Regions from separate parts of the Streptomyces sp. 63XJN7_1_ISO-PGPR-S23-121 genome, predicted to be linked through region 1. Evidence: riboswitches for the same ligand, from Rfam matches in the RefSeq annotation. Region 1 holds a riboswitch; each other region holds the start of a gene.

Region 1 (7,489 bases):
ACCGGCTTCTCGATCCAGATGTGCTTGCCGGCCCCGGCCATCGCCACGCCGATCTCCCGGTGCAGGAAGTTCGGCGCGGTGATGCTGACCGCCCCGACGCGCGGGTCGGCGGCCACCTCCCGCCAGTCGCGGGTGGCCGAGGCGAACCCGAACTGCGCGGCGGCCTCCTCGGCCCTGCCCGGCACCTCGTCGGCGACGGTGATCAGCTCAGGACGCAGCGGCAGCAGCGGATAGTGGTGGCGGACGCGGGCGTACGCCCGGGCGTGCACCCGGCCCATCCAGCCGAAACCGACGACGGCGACACCGAGCGCGTCCACCATGCGAGCCCCTCGAGGACCGGTCCGTGATCTGACGAGGCCCACCCTGTGCGGAGCCCTGGCATCATGTCAACCTTTTGACAGGACAAAGGTGCGCGGCGGGAGCGGTCCCGCCCGGCGGGACTACCCGAGGTCGACCGCGTACGCCTTGCGCAGCGTCTCGTGCACCGTCCACGTCGTCAGGTCGCCCTCGCGCAGGACGGCCGGGTCGCCGGGCCCGACCCTCAGCGTCGGGCCGCCCTCCACCTCGATGGTGGCCGAGCCGCTCAGCACGACGAACAGCTCGTCCGCCTCGGTGTCGGTGACGACGCCGGGGGTGATCTGCCAGATGCCGCGGGCCTGGCGGCCGTCCGCCGACTCCCGGACCACCTTGCCGGTGACCTCGGGGCTGCCGGACACGATCTGCTCGGGGGAGAGGGGCTCGGGTACGAGCTCGGCGTCGGGGACGTGGACAACGAAGCTGTGGGTCATGCGGCGACGCCAGTCGGGACGGGCGGGGCCGCGGGGGCGAGGTTCGCGCTGACCGCCTGCGGCGTCTTCCTGCTCAGCGTCCACATGCCGCTGGCGCTCACCTTCGTGGCGGTCTTCCTCACCGGAGTGTTCCTCAACAGCGCCCAGACCACGATCTACGCGACCGTCTCCATCGGCTCCGCCCCCGCCGACCGCGCCACCGCGATCGGCTGGACGTCCGGCATGGGCCGCTTCGGCGCCGTCTTCGGCCCGTGGCTGGGCGGCCAGTTGCTCGCCGCGGACAAGGGCGACTGGGGCTTCACCGCCTTCGCGCTCGCCGGTGTCTCGTCCATGGTCTTCATCGGCGTCGCGGCCCTGCGCACGAGGCCGGCCGGGGACGGCGCGGGACAGAAGCTGGTCACCGCGCACTGACCGCGTCCGGCGACGCGGGGGTACGCACGCGCGGGCGTGCCAGGGGAGCCGGGCCGGTCAGGGTGACGTGAGGCCGCGGGCGTCCAGTTCGTCCCCGCACTCCTCGGGCACCATGGTCACCGTCAAGGTCTGGACGGCCTGCTGCGCAGGGGACGCGGACGGTGCCGGCCACGCCTCCGCCTCCTCGCGCTCCCGGCGCCCCTCGCCGACACGGTCGGCGATCTCCGCGCAGTCGACGGCGTGGCTCGCCGTCGGAGCCGGATCCTCGCCGGGGGACCCGGGCCCGTCCGCGTACGGATCGGCGCCGAGGGCGGCGGTGGCGGCGAGGCCGGCCAGGCACAGCCCCGCCCAGACCGCGACGATCCGCCGGTGGCCGTTCACGGGCCGGCCGTCCCGCCGGCGCCCGCACGCACGGGTGGGGCCGTTCTCGCGCCGCACACGATGCTCAACCCGGTTTCCTCCGCCGCGTCACCGGTGCCGTACCGCCGGGGCCGCAGATTACCGTCCCCGGCGGGACAGCCAGGCGGCGGTCAGGGAGCCGGAGACGTTGTGCCAGACGGAGAAGACCGCGGCCGGCAGCGCCGCCAGCGGACTGAAGTGGGCGGTGGCCAGGGAGGCCGCCAGGCCGGAGTTCTGCATGCCGACCTCGAAGGCCATGGCCCGGCTTGCCGGTTCACCGAGCCGGCCGAGGCGCCCCGCGCCGTAGCCCAGCGCCAGCCCGAGGCCGTTGTGCAGCACGACGGCGAGGAACACCATCGCCGCCGCCGACTTGATGGCGTCGGCACTGCCCGCGACGACCACGGCCACGATCACGGAGATCGTCAGCGCGGACAGCCACGGCAGCGCGGTCAGCGCCCGTCGCACGTACCGGCCCGCCACGAGCCGTACGACGACGCCCGCGAGGATCGGCAGCAGGACCGTCTTGAGGATGTCCGTCACCATGGACCCGGCGTTGACCGGGAGGTACTCGCCGGCCAGCAGCAGCGTCAGCGGCGGGGTGACCAGCGGGGCGACGAGCGTGGAGACGGTGGCGACGGAGACCGAGAGGGCGACGTCGCCCCGGGCCAGGTAGGTCACCACGTTGGAGGCCGTGCCGCTGGGCGCGCAGCCCACCAGGATCACGCCGGCGGCGAGCTGCGGCGAGAGGCCGAGCAGGTGGGCGATCGCCCAGCCGAGCCCCGGCATGATGACGTAGTGCGCCACCAGCCCGAGGGCCACCGCCCAGGGGCGCTTGGCGACCCCGCGGAAGTCCTCCGGGGTCATGGTGACGCCCATGCAGAACATCACCACGCCCAGCAGGTACGGCACCGCCTCGCCCCACCCGGTGAAACTCCCCGGGAGCAGCAGGCCGACGGCGCCGGCCGCGAGGACGAGAAGGGGGAAGACGGTGACGGCCCGGCGGGCGGAGCGGTCGCCGGTGACGTCGTCGCTGATGTGTTCGGGTCGTTCGGTACGCACCGTGCGAGGTAACGCCCGCCGGCGGCGGGACGCAACGCCGTCTCGCGATGTGATCATCGGGGCGGCCCGGGCCGCCGGCCGCGCCCCCTCCGGCGGATGGGGTAGGGTTGACCTGCGTGATCACACGGAAACCGCTCACCCGCGGCCCGTGGGACGCACACCGGGACGTGGCGCAGCTTGGTAGCGCACTTGACTGGGGGTCAAGGGGTCGCAGGTTCAAATCCTGTCGTCCCGACGGTGACGAAGGGTCTTCGCGAGCAACGGCTCGCGAAGGCCCTTTAGCGTGTCCGCCCCGCACGCGGCCGACCACGGCGTGGACACCCCCTTGACGCACCCGGGACACAGGCCGACACTTCCCTGGTAATCCTAGTGAACAGGTAGGGAATCATGGGGAGCATCGAGCCGGTCACCGCCGACGCGGACCGCCGCACGCCGGGACCGTCGCCCCTGCTCACCTCCCGCCGTCACATCGACCTCCTCCGCGTCCGCAGCGCCATCACCTCACCGCGCTGAGCCGTCCGGCACCGGCCGCCCGCGCTCCCGCACGCGTCCCGTGCGGCCGGGTGCCCGCGCACGGCCCGCCCGCCGCCGCCTCCGCCGCGCGTGTCCCACGCGCCCGCACCCGAGGAGCACCATGACCGTCACCCGCCTCGCCCCCGCGCCGGCCTTCCGGGGGCGCATCGGCCGCGACCCGCGCAGCGGCCACTACGCCGTGCCGCGCCGCTACCGCCTCCACCTGTCGCCCGGCCACGACGACTGTCTGCGCATCGCCGTCGTGCACGGCCTCCTCGGACTCGACGACGTGTGTCCGGTGACCCTCCTCGACCCCGTTCCCGACGGTGCCGACGGCGGCCACCCCGCGCTGCGGTCGCTGTACGAGGCGAGCGCGCACCACTACCGGGGACCGGCCGTCGCGCCGGTGCTCAGCGACGACTGGTCGGGCCGCATCGTGAGCACGCACGCGCCCGACATCATGCGCGACCTCGCCCGGTACTTCGCCTCCGCGGGCCCCGAGCTGTACCCGGACGGCCAGGACGCGGCGATCGAGGCCGTGGAGCTGCTCTGCGCCCGAGCGGAGGACCCCGCGGCGCTGGACTCGCTGGAGCAGCGGCTCGCCGGCCACCCCTACGTCCTGGGGGAGCGGCTCACCGCGGCCGACGTCGAGGTGTGGGTGGCCATGTCCCGGCTCGGCGCCGCCCACCGCACGGACCGCCACCCCGCCCTGTGGTCCCACGTGCGGCGCCTGAGCGCGCACCCGGCCTTCGCGCACCGCGTCGGAGACCGTCCCGTCTGACGGGACGGCGTTGACACGAGCACGGCCAACTGCCTTACTTACGGACCAAGAACGGTCATGAGCGTCAGTGACAAGCCCTGGCTGGCTGACCGGCAACCCTCGCTCCGCGGTGGGGTGCCCCAGGTGACGACCGGACCGGATGCACTTCGGTAAGCGCGAGGCCCGCAGGGCCGGAACAGTGACGATGACGGACATGTACGCAGCTCCCAGGACGGCGGACCGCCGCCCCCAGGGCCCTGTACGCCCGTACCCGAGCCCGCTCGTCGCCGACCGTGCCGTCGATCTGCTCCGCGTCAGCAGCGCACTGTGTACCGACCGCGGCCGCGGCCGCCGCCAGGGCTGACCTCCCTCCTTCCGGACCTCAGCGCTCGCGGCGACCGCCCGGCCCCTACTTCGCCGCCAACCCGGGCGTCGCCTATCACGTCACACGGACGGCGAAGACCCCCGGCGCCACGCGCAGCGCGGGCACCTACTCGGGAGCCGGCGCCTCCCTCCAGGGCCTGATCGCGGCCACCGCCAAGAAGGACAGCGGGCTCGCCGAACCGATCGCGGACGCCATCAACCACCTGATCGACAACGGCCAGTACGCGAAGTGGCTGGCCGTCTGGAACCTCTCCAGCGAGGCCGTCGAGTCGGCCGAGGTCAATCCGCCCGGCCTCCCCCTCGACAACAACTGACGACCCGTCATCATAACGTCCCCCCGCCGGTCCGTCCGCAGGAGAGGAACCCGAACCCGTGACCCAGCCGACCGGCCTACGCGTCGACACGGCCCCTGCCGCCCTCGCCCCGCACCCCCTGGACAACGCCGTCTGGGCCGCCCTGACCGGCCCGCACGCCCCCTTCGCCGAACGCCTCGGCAGGGCCGCCCGCTACCCGTCGGACGTGGCCGTCTTCGCCGCCCTCGAGGACCCCGCCGATCCGGCCGCCTGGGCCGACCTGCACCGCCTCGTCGGCCCCGGCACGGCGGTCGCGGTGCCCGGCGCGCCCACCGTCCCCGCGGGTTGGCGGGCCTTCGGCGGCGTGCCCGGGGTGCAGTTCGTCGACACCGCGCTGCGCGCCGAGCCGGACCCCGGGGCCGTACGGCTCGGGCCCGCCGACGTCCCCGAGATCCTGGACCTGGTCGCCCGCACCCGGCCCGGCCCCTTCCTGCCCCGCACCGTTCTCCTCGGCACCTACCTCGGCATCCGGCACCGGGGCCGGCTGGTCGCCCTGGCGGGCGAGCGACTCCGGCTGCCCGGCTGGACCGAGATCAGCGCCGTGTGCACCGACCCGGCGCACCGCGGCCGGGGACTCGCCACCCGTCTGGTCCGCGCCGTCGCCGCGGGCATCCGCGAACGCGGCGACACCCCGTTTCTGCACGCCGCCGCGAGCAATACCCGGGCCATCGGGCTGTACGAGTCCATCGGCTCCACCCTGCGCCGCCACACCGAGTTCCGCGACGTGCGCACACCCGGCACGGCCGCCGCGCCGGGGAACCGGTGAACGGCCGCGCGCCCACGGCGACTCCGCCCGCCCGGCGGACGGAGTCGGGTCCGGCGCGTGCCCCGGCCCCCGCCCGCCCCCGCCCCCGGCCGCCCGGCGACCCGCGGCGCGTGGCCGGCGCGCTCCGCCACCCCCGGCCCGACGCGCTCCACCACCTCCGGCCCGACGCCCACCCCGCCCGCTCCCGGTGAGAACCCCGTTTCCCTCCGGACGACCAGGAAGGCAGACCACCCGTGTCCACCACTCCTCCCACCCCGCTGCACCTCGCCGTCGCCCTGGACGGCACCGGTTGGCGCCCCGCCTCCTGGCGCGAGCCGGTGGCCCGCCCCGCCGAGCTGTTCACGGCCGCCTACTGGGCCGGCCTCGTCGCCGAGGCCGAACGCGGCCTGCTCGACTTCGTGACCATCGAGGACGGCCTCGGCCCGCAGTCCTCCCGCCTCCTCGGCCCCGACGAGCGCACCGACCAGGTCCGCGGCCACCTCGACGCCGTCCTGATCGCCTCCCGCGTCGCGCCACTGACCCGGCACATCGGACTGGTGCCGACCGTGATCGCCACCCACACCGAGCCGTTCCACATCTCCAAGGCGATCGCCACGCTCGACTACGTCAGCACCGGCCGCGCCGGTCTGCGCGTGAAGATCTCCGCCCGCCCGACGAGGCCGCCCACTTCGGCCGCCGCACCGTCCCGCGCATCGAGAGCTACGAGAGCCCGGCCGCACGCGAGCTGGTCACCGAGCTGTTCGAGGAGGCCGCCGACCACGTCGAGGTGGTCCGCCGCCTCTGGGACAGCTGGGAGGACGACGCGGAGATCCGGGACGCGGCCACCGGCCGCTTCGTCGACCGGGACAAGCTGCACTACATCGACTTCCGGGGCCCCGCTTCAGCGTCAAGGGCCCCTCCATCACCCCCCGGCCTCCGCAGGGCCAGCCCCTGGTCACCGCCCTCGCCCACTGGACCGTGCCGTACCGGCTCGTCGCCCGGCAGGCCGACGTCGGCTACGTCACCCCGCATGACACCGGCCAGGCACGGGCGATCGTCGCCGAGATCCGCGCCGAACAGGCGGCGGCCGGACGGGCCGGCAAGCCGCTGCACGTCTTCGCCGACCTGGTCGTCCTCCTGGACGACGACCCGGCCGATGCCACCGCCCGCAGGGAGCGCCTCGACGCGGCGGCCGGGACGCCGTACACCGGCGACGCCCGCGTCTTCGCCGGAAGCCCCGCCCAACTCGCCGACCTACTCCAGGAATTCGCGACCACCGGGCTGACCGGGTTCCGGCTCCGCCCCGCCGTCCTCGGCCACGACCTGCCGGCGATCACCCGCGGTCTCGTCCCCGAGTTGCAGCGCCGCGGCGTCTTCCGCGAGGCGTACGAGGCGGACACCCTGCGCGGACTGCTCGGCCTCGACCGTCCCGCCAACCGCTACGCCGCCACCCCCACCGCGACCGCCTGAGCCGGGAGGACACCACCGTCATGACCAAGCCGCTGAAGCAGATACACCTGGCCGCGCACTTCCCCGGCGTCAACAACACCACCGTGTGGAGCGACCCCCGGGCCGGCAGCCACATCGAGTTCGCCTCCTTCGCCCACTTCGCACGGACCGCCGAACGGGCCAAGTTCGACTTCCTGTTCCTCGCCGAGGGCCTGCGCCTGCGCGAACAGGGCGGGCGGATCTACGACCTGGACGTCGTCGGCCGCCCCGACACCTTCACGGTCCTCGCCGCACTCGCCGCCGTCACCGACCGGCTCGGCCTGACCGGCACCATCAACTCCACCTTCAACGAGCCCTACGAGGTCGCCCGGCAGTTCGCGAGCCTGGACCACCTCTCCGGCGGCCGCGCCGCGTGGAACGTGGTCACCTCCTGGGACGCCTTCACCGGCGAGAACTTCCGCCGCGGGGGCTTCCTGCCGCAGGAGGAGCGCTACTCCCGCGCCCGCGAGTTCCTGGCCACGGCGAACGAACTCCTCGACTCCTGGCACGGGGACGAGGTCGTCGCCGACCCGGTCACCGGCACCTTCCTGAGCGACGCCAAGGCCGGAGCCTTCGCACACCGGGGACA
Region 2 (7,489 bases), 3.2 Mb from region 1:
GCCCCGGCGGTCTGTCGCTCGGCGGCCTCGGGCCGGTCAGCGAGGGCCTCTTCGGCTGGATCTTCGGCCTCGGTGCCTGCATCGCCGTCGCCGTGTGGGTCGCCGCTCGGACCGCAAAGGCCAAGAAGTCATGAGTAGCCAAGACATTCCAGAAGAGAACCTGCCTGCTGAGCAGGGCACCGCGCACGGTGCGGTGAAGGTCGCGGACGAGGCTCACCCGTTCGCCGACCCGGGGCTGCCGCCCCACGAGCACCGGATCCAGGACATCGACGAGCGGGCCGCCAAGCGGTCCGAGCGTGCGGTCGCGTTCCTGTTCACGCTGTCGATGCTGGCCACCGCGGGCTTCATCGCCTCGTTCGTGGCCATCCCGAACGACAGGGCGATCTACGTCTTCCCGATCGGGCACGTGAACGCGATGAACTTCGCGCTCGGCCTGACCCTGGGCGTGGCGCTCTTCACGATCGGCGCGGGCGCCGTCCACTGGGCGCGCACCCTGATGTCCGACGAGGAGGTCGCCGACGAGCGTCACCCGATCGAGGCGGCCCCCGACGTCCGTGCCAAGGTCCACGCGGACTTCAAGCAGGGCGCCAAGGAGTCCGTGATCGGGCGCCGCAAGCTGATCCGCAACACGATGCTGGGCGCGCTCACGCTGGTGCCGCTCTCCGGCGTCGTCCTGCTGCGCGACCTCGGCCCGCTGCCCGGCACCAAGCTCCGCCACACCCTGTGGTCCAAGGGCAAGCTGCTCGTCAACATGAACACGAACGAGCCGATGCGTCCCTCCGACGTCGCGGTCGGCTCGCTCACCTTCGCCATGCCCGAGGGCCTGGAGGAGCACGACGAGAACTTCCAGAACGAGATCGCCAAGGCGGCCCTGATGATCGTCCGGCTCCAGCCGGAGGACATCAAGGACAAGCGCGAGCTCGAGTGGTCGCACGAGGGCATCGTCGCGTACTCGAAGATCTGCACCCACGTGGGCTGCCCGATCTCCCTGTACGAGCAGCAGACGCACCACGTGCTGTGCCCCTGCCACCAGTCCACCTTCGACCTCTCCGACGGTGCCCGGGTGATCTTCGGTCCCGCCGGTCACGCCCTGCCGCAGCTGCGCATCGGCGTGAACGACGAGGGCTATCTCGAGGCGCTCAGCGACTTCGAAGAGCCCGTCGGTCCTGCTTTCTGGGAGCGCGGATGAGCACGTCAGCGACCAACGAGTCCCGCTCTCGCGGGAAGGCACCGGCCGGCGAGCGCGTCGCCGACTGGGCCGACGGCCGGCTCGGGATCTACTCCCTGGCCAAGGCCAACATGCGCAAGATCTTCCCCGACCACTGGTCGTTCATGCTCGGCGAAGTGTGCTTGTACAGCTTCATCATCATCATCCTCACGGGTGTGTACCTGACGCTGTTCTTCCACCCGTCGATGAACGAGGTCACGTACCACGGCTCGTACGTGCCGCTGCAGGGTCAGCTGATGAGCGAGGCCTACGCCTCGACGATGAACATCAGCTTCGACATCCGGGGTGGTCTGCTCATCCGGCAGATCCACCACTGGGCGGCGATCATCTTCCTCGCCGGCATGTTCGTGCACATGATGCGCGTCTTCTTCACCGGCGCGTTCCGCAAGCCGCGTGAGATCAACTGGCTGTTCGGCTTCCTGCTGTTCGTCCTCGGCATGTTCACCGGTTTCACCGGCTACTCGCTCCCGGACGACCTGCTCTCCGGCACCGGTGTCCGCTTCACGCAGGGCGCGATCCTGTCCGTGCCGATCGTCGGCACGTACATCTCGATGTTCCTGTTCGGCGGGGAGTTCCCCGGCCACGACTTCGTGGCCCGGTTCTACTCGATCCACATCCTGCTGCTGCCGGGCATCATGCTCGGCCTGGTGGTGGGCCACCTGATCCTGGTCTTCTACCACAAGCACACGCAGTTCGCGGGTCCCGGCAAGACCAACAACAACGTCGTCGGCATGCCGCTGCTGCCGGTGTACATGGCGAAGGCAGGAGGCTTCTTCTTCCTGGTCTTCGGTGTCATCGCGGCCGTCGCCGGCCTCGTGACGGTCAACCCGATCTGGAGCATCGGCCCCTACCGGCCCGACCAGGTGTCGACCGGAGCCCAGCCCGACTGGTACATGGGCTTCGCCGAGGGTCTCGTCCGCGCCATGCCCGGCTGGGAGATCAACTTCTGGGGTCACACGCTGGTCCTGGGCGTGTTCGTCCCGCTGCTGGTCTTCGGTCTGTTCCTCGCCGCGATCGCCGTCTACCCCTTCATCGAGTCGTGGGTGACCGGCGACAAGCGCGAGCACCACATCCTGGACCGGCCGCGCAACGCCCCGACCCGTACGGGCCTCGGCGTCGCCTGGGTCACGGCGTACATCATCATGCTGATCGGCGGTGGCAACGACATCGTCGCCACGCACTTCCACCTGTCGATCAACGCGGTCACCTGGTTCGTCCGGATCGGGTTCTTCGTCGGCCCGGTCATCGCCTTCGTGATCACCAAGCGGATCTGCCTCGGCCTCCAGCGCCGCGACAAGGACAAGGTGCTGCACGGACGCGAGTCCGGCATCATCAAGCGCCTGCCGCACGGTGAGTTCATCGAGGTGCACGAGCCGCTCAGCCAGGGCGCGCTGCACACCCTCACGTCGCACGAGCAGTACGAGCCGGCCGAGATCGGCCCGACGGTCGACGAGAACGGCGTCGAGCGCAAGCCGAAGAGCGCGGAGAAGTTGCGCGCCAAGCTCAGCAAGGCGTACTACGGCGAGGGGTCGCAGATCCCGAAGCCGACCGTCGACGAGTACAAGGAGATCACGAGCGGCCACGGCCACCACTGAACCCTCCAGCGTCGCCACACCACGGTCGAAGGGCCCCGTCCGGTCTGCGGACGGGGCCCTTCGCCGTGCCCGGGGGCTGGATAGGGTGGGACCACACTCTTTCCACGACGTACACGATTCAGGAGCGGCTCATGAGCGCTGTGACCCCCGCTGGAGGCGACACCGCGGCGGGCCGCTCCTGGCCCGCCCTGCTGAACGGTCTGCTGGACGGCCGCGACCTGTCCGCCGACGACACCGCCTGGGCGATGGACCTGATCATGCGCGGCGAGGCGACCGACGTGCAGATCGCCGGGTTCGCGACGGCGCTGCGGGCCAAGGGCGAGACCGTCGGCGAGATCTCCGGCTGCGTGCGGTCGATGTACGAGCACGCGCACGTGATCGAGGTCCCCGGCGAGACGGTCGACATCGTCGGCACCGGCGGCGACGGCGCCAGGACGGTCAACATCTCCACCATGTCGGCCGTCGTGATCGCCGGCACCGGCGCGAAGGTCGTCAAGCACGGCAGCCGTGCCGCGTCCTCGGCGTCCGGCGCGTCCGACGTGCTGGAGAAGCTCGGCGTCAACCTCGAGCTGACCCCGAAGCGGGTGGCCCAGGTCGCCGAGGAGGCCGGGATCACCTTCTGCTTCGCGGTCAAGTTCCACCCCGCACTGCGCCATGTGGCGACCGCGCGCGGCCAGCTGGGTGTGCGGACCGTGTTCAACTTCCTCGGACCGCTGACCAATCCGGCGAAGGTGAAGGCCCAGGCGGTCGGTGTCGCCGACCCCCGGATGGCCCCGATCATCGCCGGGGTGTTCGCCGAGCGCGGCAACTCCTCCCTGGTGTTCCGCGGCGACGACGGCCTCGACGAGCTGACCACGACCTCCACCTCCCGGGTCTGGGTGGTGCGGGACGGCACGGTGACCGAGGAGACCTTCGACCCGCGGGACGTCGGCCTGGAACTGGTGCCGGTCGAGGCCCTGCGCGGCGCCGACGCCTCCTACAACGCCGACGTCGCCCGCCGGCTGCTGGCCGGCGAGCGGGGCCCCGTCCGTGACGCGGTGCTGCTGAACTCGGCGGCGGCCCTGGTGGCCCTGAAGCCCGGCGACGGCCCGCTCACCGAGCGGATCCGGGCCGGCATGGAGCAGGCCGCCGCGTCCATCGACTCCGGCGCCGCCCGGCGGACCCTGGAGCGCTGGGTGGCCGCCAGCAACGCCTGAGCGGACCGTGACGCCCGTCCCGCGATCCGGACCCGGGTTGCGGGGCGGCGATCACTTCACGTACGTTCCCTTCCAGGTCATGAGTGACAGTCATACGGCCCCGGCCGACTGTCCGGCAACCCTCCGTCCGTGGCGGGGTGCCCCGGGTGAGGACCAGGCCGTGGACAGCAGGGTTCACGGCAAGCGCGGACCCCTCGCGGAACCAGGGGTCCTGGGTCGTCCGAGGGAGTCTTCCGTGAATCAGCGAATGCGATAGGGCCGCAGAGCCCCGCCTCCGCATCCCCTCTCTTCCGCTCGTCCCGCGCTCGAGCCGTACCCGCTCGCGCGGCGACGAACTCTGCCTTCACGGGAGCACCCATGTCCGTCTCCGCCGTCGCCGCCGACCAGTCCGTCGCCGCCCCGCTGCCCGTCCTGGGCCGGGACGTCACCGTCCCGCTCGTCACGGGCGGCGAGGTCACCTACGCCGCGCTCGACTACGCCGCCAGCGCGCCCGCGCTCCAGCGGGTCTGGGACGACGTCGCCGCCTACGCCCCGTACTACGGCAGCGTGCACCGCGGCGCCGGGTACCTGTCGCAGCTGTCGACCGACCTGTTCGAGAACGCCCGGAGGACCGTCGCCGAGTTCCTCGGCTGCCGGGACGCCGACCAGGTCGTGTTCACCCGGTCCACCACCGACTCCCTGAACCTGCTCGCCGCCGCCCTCCCGGCCGGCTGCCGGGTCTTCGTCTTCGAGACCGAGCACCACGCCTCGCTGCTGCCCTGGCGGGACGCGGACGTGACCTGCCTCGACGCCCCGAGCAGCCCCGCCGACGCCGTCGAGACCCTGGAGCGCGCGCTGGCCGCCCGCGAGCCGTACGGCCCCGCCCTGGTCTGCGTCACCGGCGCCTCCAACGTCACCGGCGAGCTGTGGCCGGTGCGCGAACTGGCCGCCGCCGCGCACGCGCACGGGGCCCGGATCGTGCTGGACGCCGCCCAGCTCGCCCCGCACCACCCGGTCGACGTCCGTGACCTGGACGTCGACTGGGTCGCCTTCTCCGGGCACAAGCTGTACGCCCCCTTCGGCGCCGGTGTCCTCGCGGGCCGTGCCGACTGGCTGGGCGAGGCCGAGCCGTACCTCGCCGGCGGCGGGGCCAGCCGCAGCGTCACCCGGCGCGCGGACGGCGGCGTGGAGGTGCGGTGGCACGACGGCGCCGCCCGCCACGAGGCCGGGTCGCCCAACGTCATCGGCGCCTACGCCATCGCCTCGGCCTGCAAGGCGCTCACCGAGGCCGGGTTCGGCACGCTGGTCGCGCGGGAGGAGTACCTGGTCCGCAAGGTCCGCGAAGGGCTCGCTCAGGTGCCCGAGGTCCGGGTCCTGTCCCTCTTCGGCGACGACGCCGCCCGCGTCGGCGTCCTCTCCTTCGTGGTCGACGGCTGGAACAGCTCGCACTTCGCCGCCGCCCTCTCCGCGGAGTACGGCATCGGCGTCCGCGACGGCCTGTTCTGCGCCCACCCGCTGCTGCGCACCCTGCTCGGCAGCGACCCGCAGACGCAGGGCGAGTGCGGCGCCCCCGAGGCGGCGCCGGGGGAGAGGTCCCTCAACGCCGTCCGGGTCAGCTTCGGCGCGGGCACCCCGGACGAGCACGTGGAGCGGTTCGTGAACGCCGTCAAGGAGCTGGTCAGCGACGGCGCCCGGTGGAACTACCGCACCGAGGACGGCCGGTGCGTGCCGGACACGTCCGCCGCCGGGACGGGTACCGCCGCCTGAGCCGCCCGTACCGGCACGGCGGCGTCCGGACGGCGGGCCCTAGTTGTCCAGGCCGATCGCGAACGCCGCCTCGAGGTCGTGCTGCGAGTAGGTGCGGAACGCCACGTGGGTGTCCGTGCCCTCCACGCCCGGGATCTTGCTGATCCGGCCGGGGATGACCTCCGCCAGGTCCTCGTGCTGGTGGACCCGCACCATGGCGATCAGGTCGTAGGTGCCGGTGACCGAGAAGACCTCGGTGACGTTCTCCAGCGAGGCGATCTGCTCCGCGATCTCGGGGATCCGGTCCACGCTGGTCTTGATGAGGACGATCGCGCTGATCACGGTTGATTCTCTCCCTCGGTGCGCACTGGGACACCCACTCTAGGGCGTGGTCCGCCGGGAGGCGACGCCCGGCCGGGGCTTCAGCGCACCAGGGCCTCCAGCGAGGCGCGCATCGTCGCGCGCAGCCGCCGCATCCGCTCGGCGCCGTGGGCACGGCTGTCGTACTCGTACTGCACGAGCAGCCGGCCGTCCAACGAGGCGACGAAGAGCTTGGGCGGCAGGCCGGGCGCGTTCACGGTGGCGCCGAACCGGACCAGGCGCACGTCGTCGGGGACGGGATGGGCCGGGATACGGCCGACGTTGGAGATGCCGTGGGTGACCACCGGGACCGGTACCGCGACGCCCCGGGCGCCGGCCCGCCGCGCGGCCAGCAGGAAGCGCTCGGGGTCCCGGCGGGCCAGGGCCGTGGAGACCTGACCGGACACGGCCCGGCCGACGGAGGTGGGGTCGTCGTCGTGTGTCACGGTCAGCGGCGTCTGGAAGCCGGTGATGCAGTTGACGACCACGTCGCGGGGCAGCTCGGGCGTCAGCCGGGGGAGCAGGTCGACCGCGTGGCCGCAGACCAGGGGCAACGGACCGTCGTCCGGGCCGGAGGCCGTCCGGCACCACCGTCGGCCGACCGCGCCCGCCGTCCATCGCCGGGGACCGGAGCCCCGCGGCGGCGGGCGGCGGTGTGTCAGCGCGGCCGGGGCACCATCGGCAGCGGGCCCGCGGTCAGGCTCATCCCGGCCCGCGGCCTCACCGCGGTGCCGGGGACCGGACACAGCCGCCAGCGGGAGGCGAGCGCGGCGAGGGCGAGCGTGGCCTCCGTCATGCCGAAGACGTCGCCGATGCACTTGCGGCTGCCCGCGCCGAACGGCAGGTACGAGGAGCGCTTGACGTCCCCGGCCCGCTCGGGCAGCCACCGGTCGGGGTCGAACCGCTCCGGGTCCGCGAACAGTGCGGGGACGCGGTGGATGACGTACGGGCTGACCAGCACGTCGGCACCGGCCGGCAGGCGGACGCCGCCCAGGTCCGTCGGCTCGGTCGTGGTGCGGGTGAACATCCAGGCCGGCGGGTACAGCCGCAGCGTCTCGGTGAAGATCCGCTGGGTGTACGCGAGCCGCGGCACGTCGGCGTACGCGGGCGGACGGCCGTCCAGCACCTCGTCGACCTCGGCGTGCAGCTTCGCCTCGGCCTCGGGGTGGGCCGCGAGCAGGTGCCAGGCCCAGGTCAACGCGCTCGCGGTGGTCTCCACACCGGCCAGCAGCAGGGTCATGACCTGGTCGTGGACCTCCTGGTCGGACAGGGCGCCGCCGTCCTCCTCGTCCCGCGCGGCCAGCAGGGCCGACAGCAGGTCGCCGCGGTCCCCGCCGGCCCGCCGGTAGTCGGCGACGATGCCGTCGATGAGGGTGTGCAGTCGG
Region 3 (7,489 bases), 4.5 Mb from region 1:
GGATCCGCGCGGCGCGCGAGGCGGCGTCGGGGGCGGTGACGGTCATGGGGGCTCCTCAGGGGTACCAGTCGGTATGTGCATACGCATGCATGCCTGCATCCGTGCAACCGGCACACCCGCCACCGCCATTCCGGTGGCCCGTCATCCGTGACCCGGCTCACACACGCCCGCGGCGCCACGGGGCACGACGCGCCCGAGGGCGGCACCCCCGGCCGTGGCCAGGGGTGCCGCCCTCGGTACGTGAAGGACGGTCGATCAACCGGAACCGGTCGATCAGAAGTCCATGTCACCGCCCGGCATGCCGCCCGGGGCGGCCGCGGCGGCCTTCTCCGGCTTGTCGGCGATGACGGCCTCGGTGGTGAGGAACAGCGCGGCGATGGAGGCGGCGTTCTGCAGCGCGGAACGGGTCACCTTCGCCGGGTCGATGATGCCCTCGGCGATCATGTCGACGTACTCACCGGTCGCGGCGTTCAGGCCGTGGCCGACGGTCAGGTTGCGGACCTTCTCCACGACGACGCCGCCCTCGAGACCACCGTTGACGGCGATCTGCTTCAGCGGGGCCTCCAGGGCGAGCTTCACGGCGTTGGCGCCGGTCGCCTCGTCACCCGTGAGCTCCAGCTTCTCGAAGACCTGGGAGGCCTGGAGCAGGGCCACGCCACCACCGGCGACGATGCCCTCCTCGACGGCCGCCTTCGCGTTGCGAACGGCGTCCTCGATGCGGTGCTTGCGCTCCTTGAGCTCGACTTCGGTGGCGGCACCGGCCTTGATGACGGCCACGCCGCCGGCCAGCTTCGCCAGACGCTCCTGGAGCTTCTCGCGGTCGTAGTCCGAGTCGCTGTTCTCGATCTCGGCGCGGATCTGGTTGACCCGGCCCTGGACCTGCTCGGCGGAGCCGGCGCCGTCCACGATCGTGGTCTCGTCCTTGGTGATGACGACCTTGCGCGCCTTGCCCAGCAGGTCGAGGGAGGCGTTCTCCAGCTTGAGGCCGACCTCCTCGGAGATGACCTCGCCGCCCGTGAGGATGGCGATGTCGCCGAGCATGGCCTTGCGGCGGTCGCCGAAGCCCGGGGCCTTGACGGCGACGGACTTGAAGGTGCCGCGGATCTTGTTGACGACCAGGGTCGACAGGGCCTCGCCCTCGACGTCCTCGGCGATGATCAGCAGCGGCTTGCCCGACTGCATGACCTTCTCCAGGAGCGGCAGCAGGTCCTTGACGTTGCCGATCTTGGAGTTGGCGATGAGGATGTACGGGTCGTCGAGCGACGCCTCCATCCGCTCCATGTCGGTGGCGAAGTACGCCGAGATGTAGCCCTTGTCGAAGCGCATACCCTCGGTGAGCTCCAGCTCCAGACCGAAGGTCTGGGACTCCTCGACGGTGATGACGCCTTCCTTGCCGACCTTGTCCATGGCCTCGGCGATGAGCTCGCCGATCTGGGTGTCGGCGGCGGAGATGGAGGCCGTGGAGGCGATCTGCTCCTTGGTCTCGACATCCTTGGCCTGCTCGAGCAGGGCGGCGGAGACGGCCTCGACGGCCTTCTCGATACCGCGCTTCAGGGCCATCGGGTTGGCGCCGGCGGCCACGTTGCGCAGACCCTCGCGCACCAGGGCCTGGGCGAGGACGGTCGCGGTGGTCGTACCGTCACCGGCGACGTCGTCCGTCTTCTTGGCGACTTCCTTGACCAGCTCGGCGCCGATCTTCTCGTACGGGTCCTCGAGCTCGATCTCCTTGGCGATGGAGACACCGTCGTTGGTGATCGTGGGCGCGCCCCACTTCTTCTCGAGGACGACGTTGCGGCCCTTGGGGCCGAGCGTCACCTTGACGGCGTCCGCGAGCTGGTTCATGCCGCGCTCGAGGCCGCGCCGCGCCTCCTCGTCGAACGCGATGATCTTGGCCATGTGAAGTGGTCCCTCCAGGACTGGGGGTGATTCCTTCGGACCGCGCCCGCGCCCGCGACGGACGGCTCGCCGGCCTCGTGGGTTCCTTCCCCACCCGGCCCGCGGGCCTCACCGACCCGGTCCTCGTTGTCACTCTCACCTTCAGAGTGCTAACGCAATGATTAGCACTCGCCCCTGCCGAGTGCAAGCGCCCCCCGGGGATCGAGCCGGTCGCTCAGCCGCCCGCGAACACCGGCCCGCGCGGACCCCCGGGGTCCGGGCCTGGGCCCGGGCAGGCCGAAGGGCCCGCACCCCAGGGGGTACGGGCCCTTCGGAGAAGACCGTTGGCTTGCGGTGGCCGCACGTCTCAGGCGCTGAGGCGAACCATGTCGGCCTGCGGGCCCTTCTGACCCTGCGAGATCTCGAACTCGACCCGCTGGCCTTCTTCGAGGGTGCGGTAGCCGTCCATCTGAATCGCGCTGTAGTGGACGAAAACATCCGCACCACCGTCGACCGCGATGAAGCCGTACCCCTTCTCCGCGTTGAACCACTTGACGGTGCCCTGAGCCATGCCTAACTCCCCTATTACTGGCCCTTGCACAGATCCGCACTTCGCGGATCCGGGTCAGACCTCACCCCCCAATGGGTGGGGGCGTGCGCCGGAACGCGTCGACCGCGGCCGAATGTATCTGTCCAACTGCCGTCTGCAACAGGGCAATCGGACGAGAAATCTGGACGTAGCCGGTCCGGAATGTGGCGACAATGCGCCTGAATTCGGGTCAAGTCGGGCTACACAAAGAGAACAAAAGCCGCGAAATACGCCCACACTTTGGCTACATCTTGTCGGGCCGGGGGCAGGAATTCCGGGGCGCCGTCCCGGTGATCGGGAGCGCGTTCCCCAACTCTACCGCGCTCAATCACATGGAATTGCCCCCTCCACTTCTCTCCCGGGAGGGGGCAATTCGCTGAACGCGGAGTGACGCCGTTTACCGAAGGTAACGAAGGGGGCGTTTCAGCCGCCCGCGACCGCCGGGATGATCGAGACGCCGGCGCCGTCCGGGGTCTCCGTCTCCAGGCCCTGCTCGAAGCGGACGTCGTCGTCGTTGACGTAGACGTTGACGAAGCGGCGCAGCCTGCCCTGGTCGTCCAGGACGCGGGCGGCGATCCCGGTGTGGTTCTTCTCCAGGTCCGAGATGACCTCGGCGAGGGTCGCGCCGTCGGCGGCGACCTCGGCCTTCCCGCCGGTGTAGGTGCGCAGGATGGTGGGGATGCGAACGGTCACGCTCATGCGAGGCCAGCCTCTCGGAAGGAGTCCAGGTTGGGGCGGATCGTCGCGGTCAGGCCGGTGCCGGCCACCGCGTCGAGGGTCTTGAGGCCGTCGCCGGTGTTGAGGACGACCGTGGTGAGCGACGGGTCCAGCACGCCGTTCTCGATCAGCTTCTTCGTGACGCCCACCGTCACACCGCCGGCGGTCTCCGCGAAGATGCCCTCCGTGCGGGCCAGCAGCTTGATCGCGTCGACGACCTGCTCGTCGGTCACGTCCTCCACCGCGCCACCGGTGCGACGGGCGATGTCGAGCACGTAGGGGCCGTCGGCCGGGTTGCCGATCGCGAGGGACTTGGCGATGGTGTTCGGCTTCTGGGGGCGCACGACGTCGTGTCCCGCCTTGTAGGCGGTGGACACCGGCGAGCAGCCCTCGGCCTGCGCGCCGAAGATCTTGTACGGCTTGTCCTCGACCAGGCCGAGCCCGATCAGCTCCTGCAGGCCCTTGTCGATCTTCGTGAGCTGGGAGCCGGACGCGATCGGGACGACGAGCTGGTCGGGCAGCCGCCAGCCGAGCTGCTCGCAGATCTCGTACGCGAGGGTCTTGGAGCCCTCGGCGTAGTACGGCCGCAGGTTGACGTTGACGAAGCCCCAGCCCTCGCCGGCCGGGTCGCCGATCAGCTCGGAGCAGAAGCGGTTCACGTCGTCGTAGTTGCCCTCGATGCCGACGAGTTCACCGCCGTAGACCGCGGCCATGACGACCTTGCCCTGCTCCAGGTCGTGCGGGATGAACACGCAGGAGCGGAAGCCGGCCCGCGCGGCGGCGGCGCCGACGGCGCCGGCGAGGTTGCCGGTGGAGGAGCAGGACAGGGTGGTGAAGCCGAAGGCACGGGCGGCCTCCAGGGCCTGGGCGACGACGCGGTCCTTGAAGGAGTGCGTCGGGTTGCCGGAGTCGTCCTTGACGTACAGGCCGCCGGTGACGCCGAGCTCGCGGGCCAGGTTCCCGGCCTCGACCAGCTTGGTCCAGCCCGGATTGATGTTCGGCTTGGTCGCGACGTCGGCCGGGACGGGCAGCAGGGGCGCGTAGCGCCAGATGTTCGCGGGGCCCGCTTCGATCCGCTTCCGCAGCTCCTCGGTGTCGTAGGCCGAGAAGTCGTAGGCGATCTCCAGCGGGCCGAAACACTCCTCGCAGGCGAAGACCGGGCCGAGGGGCACGCGGTGGCCGCACTCGCGGCAGGAGAGCGCCGCGGCGGGGCCCAGGTCCACGGGGGAGGCGGGGGAAGCGGGGGAAGCGGTGGTGTCGGTGCTGCTTGCGACAGTCTGCACAGCCATGTGAGGCGAGGCCCTTTCTCCTCATCTTCCTCACGACGCATCTCGCCGTGAGACGGATTTGGCACCTTCCCTAGCCGGGAGCCTCGCGCTGCGATCGACAGTGATCTACGAGAACCGACTGGAGGGTTGCCGGGGCTTCATCGGGCCGTTTCCCTCTGCCCCTCTGGATGAGCGGTATGTGGTTGTTTTGCGCTGGTGCACACGGTGACCCGGCATGCGCCGGTCCTCCGCGTTGTTCAAGACTGTAACCGACGGCCACGACTGTTGAGATAGTCGTCCGTACCGCGAGATGGATCACGAAGGAGCCCACCGACCGTGCTGGAAGAAGTCGAGCGCTGGCTTGGCGCGCGTTCCTGGTCCGTGGCAGACCGCACGATCGCCCAGATCATGGCCGCCAAACGTGCCACGGGCCAGTCGGTCAGCGTGGTGCTGCCCGCGCTCGACGAGGAGGCGACCGTCGGCGACATCGTCACGGTGATCCGCCGTGAGCTGATGCGGCGGATCCCGCTCGTCGACGAGCTCGTGGTCGTGGACTCCGGGTCGACCGACCGCACGTCGGCGGTGGCCGCGGCGGCGGGGGCGCGCGTCGTCCATCGCGACGAGATACTCCCCCGCATCCCCGCCGTGCCCGGCAAGGGCGAGGTGCTGTGGCGCTCGCTGCTGGTCACCGGCGGCGACATCGTCTGCTTCGTCGACGCCGACCTGCGCGAGTTCTCCGCCGACTTCGTCTCCGGCATCGTGGGCCCGCTGCTCACCGACCCGGAGGTCCACCTGGTCAAGGCCATGTACGACCGCCCGCTCACGATGCCCGACGGGCACGCCGGCGGCCCCGAGTCCGCCGGCCAGGGCGGGCGGGTCACGGAACTCATGGCCCGCCCGCTGCTCAACCTGCACTGGCCGCTGCTGGCCGGCTTCGTCCAGCCGCTCAGCGGTGAGTACGCGGCCCGCCGCTCGCTCCTCGAACGGCTCCCCTTCCCCGTCGGCTACGGGGTGGAGCTGGGCATGCTGGTCGACTCCCTGCACCTGGTGGGCCTGGACGCCCTCGCGCAGGTCGACGTCGGCGTCCGCAGGCACCGGCACCAGGACGGGCAGGCCCTGGGCCGGATGTCCGCCGCGATCTACCGCACCGCCCAGCTCCGGCTGGCCCGCGGCCATCTGGTCCGGCCGTCGCTGACCCAGTTCGAACGCGGCAGCACCGGCTTCGAGCCGCGCACCTACTCGGTGGACACCGAGGAACGCCCGCCGATGACACAGATCGCGGAGTACGCGGCCAGAAGAGTGGCCTGAGCCCCCGGGGTTGTTCCCGCCGGGGGCCCGCAAGCGTCAGCCGGAGACGCCGTCCGACCAGCGCCAGCGGCCGGCGGAGTCCGGCTCGCAGGTCAGGTACTCGCCGCCGCGGCCGTGGGTGCTCAGACCGCGGTGCTTCTTGGCGCAGAACTGGCCGTCGGCGTAGCAGTTGCCCGCGGGGCTGGTGAGTTCGCAGGCGCCGGTGCCCGTGCCGGCCCCGGTGCCCGTGTCCGAGCCGCCCGTGTCCGGTGTCCTGGCCGGTTCGGGGGTCGGCGTCGGCTTCGGGGTGTGCAGCAGGCGCCCGGCGCAGTCGCGGCCGTCGCGGGGGACGCTGAAGGTCACGCCACCGGGGCCGTCGGTCTGCTCGCAGACCTTCTCCCCCGTGCCCCAGGAGGAGGCCTGCCGACCGGTGCCCTGGAGCCGGACGGTGTAGCCGAGTCCCGCCCGCTTCGCCGCGAGGACGGCCGACCCGGCACTCCGCCCGGTGAAGTCGGGCAGCGTCACGGGGGTCGGTGTCGGCGTCGGTGTCGGTGTCGGGGCGGGCGCGGAGGTCGTCGCCCCGGTGGGGGACGCCTCGGCCGTGGGGCTCGCGTCGCCCGGTGTCGCGGTGGCCGCCGCCGACCGTTCGTCCGCCGCCGCGTCCGCGGTCCCGTCGCCGCAGCCGGCGAGTGCCAGCGCGGAGACCGCGACCGTCGCCGCGGCACCGGCGAGTCTGTTCATGCGCCTTCGTACGAGCACGGCGCCCACCCCCTGATCTCTGAAATGTGCACCTCGCATACTTGATGTGTTCACAGCATCCACACAAGTCACGTGACCAAATCGCGACCGAGGTGACGCACGGGCACGTTTGAGGATTTGGGGGCCGGGCTAGGTTGAGGCGTATGGCTTCAAGCTTCGGTGCTGCTCAGGTGCTCGTCGCCTCCAATCGGGGGCCCGTCTCGTACGAGGTGCGGGAGGACGGTTCGCTGCACGCCAGACGCGGCGGTGGCGGGCTGGTCTCCGGTCTGTCGGCCATCGGGCCGGACGCGGGCGCGTTGTGGGTCTGCTCGGCGCTGAGCGACGGCGACCGCGAGGCCGTGCGGCGCGGGGTGGGCGAGGACGGCGTGCGGATGCTGGACGTGCCGGCCGACGTGCACGCGGACGCGTACAACGGGATCGCCAACTCGGTGCTGTGGTTCGTCCACCACATGCTGTACCAGACCCCCGTCGAGCCCGTCTTCGACGCGGAGTTCCGGCGGCAGTGGGCGTCCTACGAGGCGTACAACCGGGCCTTCGCCGAGGCGCTGGCCGAGGAGGCCGCCGAGGGGGCGGTCGCGATCGTGCAGGACTACCACCTGACGCTGGTGCCGGGCATGCTGCGCGAGCTGCGGCCCGACCTGCGGATCGGCCACTTCTCGCACACGCCGTGGGCGCCGGTCGACTACTTCCGGATGCTGCCGGACGACATCGCCGAGCAGGTGCTGCGCGGGATGCTGGGCGCCGACCGGCTCGGCTTCCTCACCCGGCGGTGGGCCGACGCGTTCACCGCCTGCTGCGAGGCGCTGGTGGGCGGGCTCGGCGGCACGGAGATCGGCGTGCACGGGCTGGGGGCGGACGCGGACTTCCTGCGGAAGCGGTCGCACGAGGCCGACGTGGACGAGCGGATGGCGAAGCTGCGCGAGGAGATCGGCGAGGGGCGCCGGACGATCGTCCGGGTGGACCGGACCGAGCTGTCCAAGAACATCGTGCGCGG

What was found. Region 1 has a riboswitch for S-adenosylmethionine ahead of AC0VYN_RS12975 (ABC transporter substrate-binding protein). Riboswitches for the same ligand answer to the same signal wherever they lie in the genome.
Region 2: linked by a shared signal. The riboswitch ahead of AC0VYN_RS27465 (aminotransferase class V-fold PLP-dependent enzyme) and the one ahead of AC0VYN_RS12975 (ABC transporter substrate-binding protein) in region 1 are both predicted to bind S-adenosylmethionine.
Region 3: linked by a shared signal. The riboswitch ahead of thrC (threonine synthase) and the one ahead of AC0VYN_RS12975 (ABC transporter substrate-binding protein) in region 1 are both predicted to bind S-adenosylmethionine.

Annotation. Positions count from the first base shown of each region.
Region 1 covers NZ_CM149653.1:2,973,243-2,980,731, forward strand. The annotation lists gene AC0VYN_RS12935 (Gfo/Idh/MocA family protein) at 1-320, opposite strand, end outside; gene AC0VYN_RS12940 (cupin domain-containing protein) at 441-788, opposite strand; gene AC0VYN_RS12945 (hypothetical protein) at 780-1,199, shown strand; gene AC0VYN_RS12950 (hypothetical protein) at 1,257-1,580, opposite strand; gene AC0VYN_RS12955 (bile acid:sodium symporter family protein) at 1,698-2,657, opposite strand; tRNA gene AC0VYN_RS12960 (tRNA-Pro) at 2,819-2,892, shown strand; gene AC0VYN_RS12965 (hypothetical protein) at 3,045-3,170, shown strand; gene AC0VYN_RS12970 (glutathione S-transferase C-terminal domain-containing protein) at 3,292-3,951, shown strand; SAM riboswitch class IV at 4,005-4,113, shown strand; partial or broken gene AC0VYN_RS12975 (ABC transporter substrate-binding protein) at 4,341-4,628, shown strand; gene AC0VYN_RS12980 (GNAT family N-acetyltransferase) at 4,687-5,433, shown strand; partial or broken gene AC0VYN_RS12985 (LLM class flavin-dependent oxidoreductase) at 5,667-6,882, shown strand; partial or broken gene AC0VYN_RS12990 (NtaA/DmoA family FMN-dependent monooxygenase) at 6,903-7,489, shown strand, end outside.
Region 2 covers NZ_CM149653.1:6,139,199-6,146,687, reverse strand. The annotation lists gene qcrC (cytochrome bc1 complex diheme cytochrome c subunit) at 1-134, shown strand, start outside; gene qcrA (cytochrome bc1 complex Rieske iron-sulfur subunit) at 131-1,189, shown strand; gene qcrB (cytochrome bc1 complex cytochrome b subunit) at 1,186-2,823, shown strand; gene trpD (anthranilate phosphoribosyltransferase) at 2,955-4,019, shown strand; SAM riboswitch class IV at 4,095-4,211, shown strand; gene AC0VYN_RS27465 (aminotransferase class V-fold PLP-dependent enzyme) at 4,377-5,765, shown strand; gene AC0VYN_RS27460 (Lrp/AsnC family transcriptional regulator) at 5,805-6,086, opposite strand; gene AC0VYN_RS27455 (phthiocerol/phthiodiolone dimycocerosyl transferase family protein) at 6,167-6,850, opposite strand; gene AC0VYN_RS27450 (cytochrome P450) at 6,763-7,489, opposite strand, start outside.
Region 3 covers NZ_CM149653.1:7,505,242-7,512,730, forward strand. The annotation lists gene AC0VYN_RS33545 (NADH:flavin oxidoreductase) at 1-46, opposite strand, end outside; gene groL (chaperonin GroEL) at 274-1,896, opposite strand; gene AC0VYN_RS33555 (cold-shock protein) at 2,243-2,446, opposite strand; gene AC0VYN_RS33560 (MoaD/ThiS family protein) at 2,888-3,163, opposite strand; gene thrC (threonine synthase) at 3,160-4,470, opposite strand; SAM riboswitch class I at 4,489-4,644, opposite strand; gene AC0VYN_RS33570 (glucosyl-3-phosphoglycerate synthase) at 4,786-5,757, shown strand; gene AC0VYN_RS33575 (hypothetical protein) at 5,794-6,477, opposite strand; gene AC0VYN_RS33580 (alpha,alpha-trehalose-phosphate synthase (UDP-forming)) at 6,639-7,489, shown strand, end outside.